One region of the Lysinibacillus sp. FN11 genome, then DNA from elsewhere that is predicted to be linked to it. Evidence: a T-box and tRNA genes for the amino acid it is inferred to sense, from the RefSeq annotation. Region 1 holds a T-box; the other regions hold tRNA genes.
What was found. The T-box of region 1 lies ahead of ileS (isoleucine--tRNA ligase). A T-box ahead of a tRNA ligase gene usually reads a tRNA of that ligase, here a tRNA-Ile.

Region 1 (2,234 bases):
GCTTCATCTGTATAACAGCCACTATTATCAAGAGGGCTAAGAATACCTAAACCATACTGTTTACCAATATGATAATCGTCTTCACCGTGCCCTGGTGCTGTATGAACACAACCTGTACCCGCTTCAGCAGTTACGTGTTCACCTACCATGATAAGCGATTCACGATCATAGAATGGATGTTGTGCTACAATACGATCTAATGCCTCACCTTTTACTTCTTGTACAACCTCATAGTCTTCCCATCCAAGCGTAGTTGCTACTGACTCTAATAACTCTTTGGCAATGATGAATTTTTTAGTAGCAACTGCAACTACTACATAGATAAATTCAGGATTCAAAGAAATCCCTAAGTTTGCTGGTAATGTCCATGGTGTTGTTGTCCAAATGATAAATTTAGCATCTACTGGAACAATGCCCTTCGCATCCTTGATAGCAAAGCTTACATAAATGGATGGGGATTTGATGTCCTTATATTCAATTTCAGCTTCCGCCAAAGCAGATTCAGAAGATGGAGACCAATAAACCGGTTTTAACCCTTTATAGATATATCCTTTTTCCGCCATTTTACCGAATACTTCAATTTGACGTGCTTCAAACTCAGGCTTTAACGTAATATATGGATTTTCCCAATCACCTCGAATGCCTAGACGGCGGAATTGGGCACGTTGATTGTCAATTTGCTCATAAGCATACTCTTCACAAAGCTGGCGGAATGCTGCTACTGACATTTCTTTACGTTTTACACCTTTGTTAGTCAATGCTTGCTCAATTGGTAAACCATGTGTATCCCAACCTGGAATATAATTGACATGGTAGCCAGTCATTGAACGATGACGTGTAATCATATCCTTCAATACTTTATTTAGAGCATGGCCGATATGGATATCACCATTTGCATAGGGAGGACCATCATGTAGAACAAATTCTGGTCGACCTTCCGTACGTTCCATCTGTAATTTGTTAATATCCATGCCATTCCATTTTTCTTGCATTTTTGGCTCATTCGCCGGTAAATTTCCACGCATTGGGAAATCTGTTTTTGGCATTAATAAAGTATCTTTGTATTCAACCATTAAAATTCCTCCTTTATTTTACACAAACAGGTAGACATTATTCTCATAAGACAGTTATTGGCAAAATTATCTAAAACGATTCGGAAACAAACAAAAAAAGCCCTCAATCCCACTAAGGGACGAGAAGCTTCTACTCGCGGTACCACCCTAATTGTAGTACAAAAAATTGCACTACCTCTTAAAAGCACGTTTAACGTCGTGCATCACGAAATAACCTACTTTTTTCAGTTATTTAGCTCAGAAGTGATGTTCAATGCTAGTTGTATGTTTGGGCTCTCACTGTCCCCAAATCGCTTAACAACGCCTAACAAATACTGTCTTCGTCTCTGCTTTTATGCATATCTGTTCAAAATAATTACTATTACAAAGTATATGAAATTCAAACAATCGCGTCAAGTTTCATTTGTCAATTGTAACAATTAAAAAGAAAAGTTAAATATCCTCAGAATCCTGTGCTTCATCAACAGATGCTTGAATTTCTGTTAAATCAATATCATATTGCAGCAAATGATCCCAGTCATCTGCATTAAGTAAATCCAACTGTGCTTCTACGAGCATCTTGAAACGATTACGAAATACCTTAGATTGCTTTTTAAGCTCATCAATTTCAATCGTCACCTTACGAGCCTTCGTCAACGCTTCATTGACAATTCGATCAGCATTTTTTTCAGCTTCTTTTACGATGAGCTTTGCTTCTTTTTGAGAATTTCTTCTCACTTCATCAGCCGCTTCTTGTGCAACGACAATAGATTTCTGCAAAGTTTCTTCTAAGGAGTTGAAATGTCTCGCTTGTTCTAAAGCCATCTCTAATTGCTTATCAACCTCTTTTTTTCACGAAGCAGAATTTCATAGTCTTTAATAATCTGATCTAAAAATTCATTTACTTCATCTTCAGCATAGCCTCTGAAGGCTTTTGTAAACTCCTTATTATGTATATCAATAGGTGATAATGGCATACAATCCTTCTCTCCTTTACATGTACATTCGTAATTCCTATTATACAATTGTTCCGACAACTTAGCAGTAAAAATTAATGAAATTTACTTCACTTTCAGCTTTTTTGGGCCAATCGACCGACTTGAAGACGGATTTTATCTTTTTTAGTTCGGCCTTCAGTCATAATAATTTTCACCCGACCACTTCCACGTATCGATAAAATAT
Region 2 (2,234 bases), 2.1 Mb from region 1:
GGGCGGTGTCTTAACCACTTGACCAACGGGCCCATGGCGGAGAAGGAGGGATTTGAACCCTCGCGCCGGTTACCCGACCTACACCCTTAGCAGGGGCGCCTCTTCAGCCTCTTGAGTACTTCCCCAAAATAAAAATGGCTCCGAAGGCAGGACTCGAACCTGCGACAACCTGATTAACAGTCAGGTGCTACTACCAACTGAGCTACTTCGGAATAATGGTGGGCCTAAATGGACTCGAACCATCGACCTCACGCTTATCAGGCGTGCGCTCTAACCAGCTGAGCTATAGGCCCTTGGAGCGGGTGATGGGAATCGAACCCACGACATCAGCTTGGAAGGCTGAGGTTTTACCATTAAACTACACCCGCATAAATGGTGGGTCAGGACGGAATCGAACCGCCGACACTTAGAGCTTCAATCTAATGCTCTACCAACTGAGCTACTGACCCATTTCGTCCATGCTAAGCTTACTCATTCTTTTGCTTCTCATGACTTTTATTTTAAAAATGGCGGTCCCGACCGGGATCGAACCGGCGATCTCCTGCGTGACAGGCAGGCATGTTAACCGCTACACCACGGGACCTTTTGGTTGCGGGGGCTGGATTTGAACCAACGACCTTCGGGTTATGAGCCCGACGAGCTACCACTGCTCCACCCCGCGATAATTTTATGCTGTTTCGAGTTTTTAAAGCACCATTTATAAAAATTTAAAACTGGAGGAGGTAGAGGGATTCGAACCCCCGCGCGGTGTTACCCGCCTGTCGGTTTTCAAGACCGATCCCTTCAGCCAGACTTGGGTATACCTCCGTTACAATATATAAATGGTGGACCTTGCAGGACTCGAACCTGCGACCGGACGGTTATGAGCCGTCTGCTCTAACCAACTGAGCTAAAGGTCCTTTAAGATGGCGGCAGAGGGGATCGAACCCCCGACCTTACGGGTATGAACCGTACGCTCTAGCCAGCTGAGCTACGCCGCCAGGATCTTTATACTGGTTAATTTACTTATGGTGGAGCCTAGCGGGATCGAACCGCTGACCTCCTGCGTGCAAGGCAGGCGCTCTCCCAGCTGAGCTAAGGCCCCATAATTTTTTTGGAAATGGTCGGGAAGACAGGATTCGAACCTGCGACCCCTTGGTCCCAAACCAAGTGCTCTACCAAGCTGAGCTACTTCCCGTTGTTCTTTTGGCGCGCCCGACAGGAGTCGAACCCATAACCTTCTGATCCGTAGTCAGACGCTCTATCCAATTGAGCTACGGGCGCATTTAAAATGGTGCCGAGGACCGGAATCGAACCGGTACGGTAGTCACCTACCGCAGGATTTTAAGTCCTGTGCGTCTGCCAGTTCCGCCACCCCGGCACATTTGGAGCGGAAGACGAGGTTCGAACTCGCGACCCCCACCTTGGCAAGGTGGTGTTCTACCACTGAACTACTTCCGCATGTGCATAAGTTTTTTTATCTGGCAATGAAAATAATGGTGCGGGTGAAGGGAGTCGAACCCCCACGCCTTGCGGCGCTAGATCCTAAGTCTAGTGCGTCTGCCAATTCCGCCACACCCGCTTATTATTATTTAAAAATGGTGAGCCATGAAGGACTCGAACCTTCGACCCTCTGATTAAAAGTCAGATGCTCTACCAACTGAGCTAATGGCTCGAAAAAATGGTGCCGGCTATAGGAATCGAACCCACGACCTACTGATTACAAGTCAGTTGCTCTACCTGCTGAGCTAAACCGGCATATGGTGGAGGATGACGGGCTCGAACCGCCGACCCTCTGCTTGTAAGGCAGATGCTCTCCCAGCTGAGCTAATCCTCCTGGGTATTATGCCTAGCGACGTCCTACTCTCACAGGGGGAAGCCCCCAACTACCATCGGCGCTAAAGAGCTTAACTTCCGTGTTCGGTATGGGAACGGGTGTGACCTCTTTGCCATCATCACTAGACTTATTCGACCTCCAATACACGGCGTATTACTGCGTCAGCTGCTCTCGTTCAATCAGTCACGTACAAAAGTACGCTCCTTCAATCACTCGTTTGCTTCCTTGTACTACTTGTGTCTTGAAGCTCTCTTTTTTATTGAAAGATTTGTTCTTTCAAAACTGGATAAACGGTGCATTGAATGTTTCAAACTTTTTTTGGTTAAGTCCTCGATCGATTAGTATTCGTCAGCTCCATGTGTCACCACACTTTCACCTCGAACCTATCTACCTCATCGTCTTTGAGGGATCTTACTTA
Region 3 (2,234 bases), 730 kb from region 1:
ACTACATTTTCTTCAGGAATTACAAACATTTGAGGAGCACGATCATCCACCTGTATAACGATTGGTAGTACATCAAAATCAGTTCCTTTACCTTTCCATCCTAACGACTCACACACTTTTGTAAATTTAGTGGACTGCGAATCTCCAATAATGCCTGCCTCTGTTTCATAGCCTGCATAACGAATTAGTTGATGATTCCAAATCCGTACTCTATCTGAAGCAAACACTGTTATAGTTGGACGGATTTTCCCATGATTTGTCGCATAATCAATATGTTCTAGTAATTTTTGAAAAATAGCCTTTTCATCTAAAACATCACGTGCATCTACTACATGCAGTGACTGCCAAAACAGACGTCCAATACACTTATTGCTATTTCGCCATGCCACCCGTGCGCCAAAAACTAGCTCCTCTGTTGTTGGGTGATATTCACCTGCATCCTTAACTGCCTGTAATCTATTCTTTAACCAAAATTCTGATTCATTTTGTTCTGTCTGATATAGACTTAAAAATTGCTGTATCTCCTGTATATTCATATCGATTCCTCCACTTATCCTCATATTAGAGGAACAAAACCACAAGCACCACGAAAATAGTAATTGAAAAAACATACATATTTTATATATGAAATAGTTTGTTCAAATTTACTCTATAGACTCTCTTTCTTAAGAGAATGTAAGGGAGAGGGATCCTAACTATTGTAAAAAGTCTACATTAATCATGTAACCTTCATAGTGTTGTAGCAAAGCAATCAATAGAATTTTTTGTGAAAGATAAAAGTCTTTCCATTTTAGGCTACTTACATGCTGCTGACGCTTGGCTTTCACGCTGCGGTTAGCCTCTTTCTGGCTAACCCCGGCAATCAAGTAGTCTTCCTCATTTATCCCACAAATAAATTGAAGGTGTTCACTTATGGATGGCTGTTGTAACTGATTCCCTACTCCACATTGAAAATAAGAGCTTATCTCCTCTAAGCATACCGATAATGGGCTTTTTGATCGCTATGCTACTATGAAAAAAGTAAAGTAAAGACACTTTGCAGAAAAGTTAATTGTAGTGGAGCCAGCGTCACAGATGAGACCCTGGAGCAAACGTAAATGAGTGAAGTGGCTCATCGGACGCCCTCTGGAAAGGAAACTGGCGGAACGGAAATCAACCTCTTACCTTGCTAATAGGTGTCTTTTTCTGCTAGTGATCTTTTCTCAACAACATGAAAAAGGAGAATAGAAAAAAGCATGTAACACACATCTGTGCTACATGCTTGATGACCCGTACGGGATTCGAACCCGTGTTACCGCCGTGAAAGGGCGGTGTCTTAACCACTTGACCAACGGGCCGTGGCTCCGAAGGCAGGACTCGAACCTGCGACAACCTGATTAACAGTCAGGTGCTACTACCAACTGAGCTACTTCGGAATAATGATGGGCCTAAATGGACTCGAACCATCGACCTCACGCTTATCAGGCGTGCGCTCTAACCAGCTGAGCTATAGGCCCATTTTGGAGCGGGTGATGAGAATCGAACTCACGACATCAGCTTGGAAGGCTGAGGTTTTACCATTAAACTACACCCGCAATAATGGTGGGTCAGGACGGAATCGAACCGCCGACACTTAGAGCTTCAATCTAATGCTCTACCAACTGAGCTACTGACCCGAAAAATGGAGGAGGTAGAGGGATTCGAACCCCCGCGCGGTGTTACCCGCCTGTCGGTTTTCAAGACCGATCCCTTCAGCCAGACTTGGGTATACCTCCAAAAATATTACAATGGTGGAGCCTAGCGGGATCGAACCGCTGACCTCCTGCGTGCAAGGCAGGCGCTCTCCCAGCTGAGCTAAGGCCCCATTTATCATGAAAGATGGTCGGAATGACAGGATTCGAACCTACGACCCCTTGGTCCCAAACCAAGTGCTCTACCAAGCTGAGCTACATTCCGTAAACATGATTTTATTGGCGCGCCCGACAGGAGTCGAACCCATAACCTTCTGATCCGTAGTCAGACGCTCTATCCAATTGAGCTACGGGCGCATGCTAATTAAAAAATGATGAGCCATGAAGGACTCGAACCTTCGACCCTCTGATTAAAAGTCAGATGCTCTACCAACTGAGCTAATGGCTCATGAAATTAAAAATGGCTGGGGTACTAGGATTCGAACCTAGGCATGACGGAATCAAAATCCGTTGCCTTACCGCTTGGCTATACCCCAATTTTAAAATGGGGCGACTGATGGGAAT

Region 2: it has a tRNA-Ile gene. The T-box ahead of ileS (isoleucine--tRNA ligase) is inferred to sense a tRNA for this amino acid. The anticodon was not compared.
Region 3: it has a tRNA-Ile gene. The T-box ahead of ileS (isoleucine--tRNA ligase) is inferred to sense a tRNA for this amino acid. The anticodon was not compared.

What each region holds. Positions count from the first base shown of each region.
Region 1 covers NZ_CP102383.1:405,489-407,722, reverse strand. The annotation lists partial or broken gene ileS (isoleucine--tRNA ligase) at 1-1,073, opposite strand, end outside; T-box leader at 1,186-1,409, opposite strand; partial or broken gene NP781_RS01880 (DivIVA domain-containing protein) at 1,506-2,029, opposite strand; gene NP781_RS01875 (YlmH family RNA-binding protein) at 2,125-2,234, opposite strand, start outside.
Region 2 covers NZ_CP102383.1:3,171,180-3,173,413, forward strand. The annotation lists tRNA gene NP781_RS16795 (tRNA-Glu) at 1-32, opposite strand, end outside; tRNA gene NP781_RS16800 (tRNA-Ser) at 35-125, opposite strand; tRNA gene NP781_RS16805 (tRNA-Asn) at 136-212, opposite strand; tRNA gene NP781_RS16810 (tRNA-Ile) at 217-293, opposite strand; tRNA gene NP781_RS16815 (tRNA-Gly) at 295-368, opposite strand; tRNA gene NP781_RS16820 (tRNA-Phe) at 374-449, opposite strand; tRNA gene NP781_RS16825 (tRNA-Asp) at 508-583, opposite strand; tRNA gene NP781_RS16830 (tRNA-Met) at 587-661, opposite strand; tRNA gene NP781_RS16835 (tRNA-Ser) at 715-807, opposite strand; tRNA gene NP781_RS16840 (tRNA-Ile) at 823-899, opposite strand; tRNA gene NP781_RS16845 (tRNA-Met) at 907-980, opposite strand; tRNA gene NP781_RS16850 (tRNA-Ala) at 1,009-1,084, opposite strand; tRNA gene NP781_RS16855 (tRNA-Pro) at 1,101-1,177, opposite strand; tRNA gene NP781_RS16860 (tRNA-Arg) at 1,187-1,263, opposite strand; tRNA gene NP781_RS16865 (tRNA-Leu) at 1,272-1,360, opposite strand; tRNA gene NP781_RS16870 (tRNA-Gly) at 1,366-1,440, opposite strand; tRNA gene NP781_RS16875 (tRNA-Leu) at 1,477-1,561, opposite strand; tRNA gene NP781_RS16880 (tRNA-Lys) at 1,579-1,654, opposite strand; tRNA gene NP781_RS16885 (tRNA-Thr) at 1,662-1,737, opposite strand; tRNA gene NP781_RS16890 (tRNA-Val) at 1,741-1,816, opposite strand; rRNA gene rrf (5S ribosomal RNA) at 1,827-1,942, opposite strand; rRNA gene NP781_RS16900 (23S ribosomal RNA) at 2,135-2,234, opposite strand, start outside.
Region 3 covers NZ_CP102383.1:4,581,719-4,583,952, reverse strand. The annotation lists gene NP781_RS24000 (nitric oxide synthase oxygenase) at 1-536, opposite strand, end outside; gene NP781_RS23995 (hypothetical protein) at 696-866, opposite strand; tRNA gene NP781_RS23990 (tRNA-Glu) at 1,266-1,337, opposite strand; tRNA gene NP781_RS23985 (tRNA-Asn) at 1,339-1,415, opposite strand; tRNA gene NP781_RS23980 (tRNA-Ile) at 1,423-1,496, opposite strand; tRNA gene NP781_RS23975 (tRNA-Gly) at 1,501-1,574, opposite strand; tRNA gene NP781_RS23970 (tRNA-Phe) at 1,580-1,655, opposite strand; tRNA gene NP781_RS23965 (tRNA-Ser) at 1,662-1,754, opposite strand; tRNA gene NP781_RS23960 (tRNA-Ala) at 1,768-1,843, opposite strand; tRNA gene NP781_RS23955 (tRNA-Pro) at 1,859-1,935, opposite strand; tRNA gene NP781_RS23950 (tRNA-Arg) at 1,951-2,027, opposite strand; tRNA gene NP781_RS23945 (tRNA-Lys) at 2,046-2,118, opposite strand; tRNA gene NP781_RS23940 (tRNA-Gln) at 2,132-2,206, opposite strand; tRNA gene NP781_RS23935 (tRNA-His) at 2,216-2,234, opposite strand, start outside.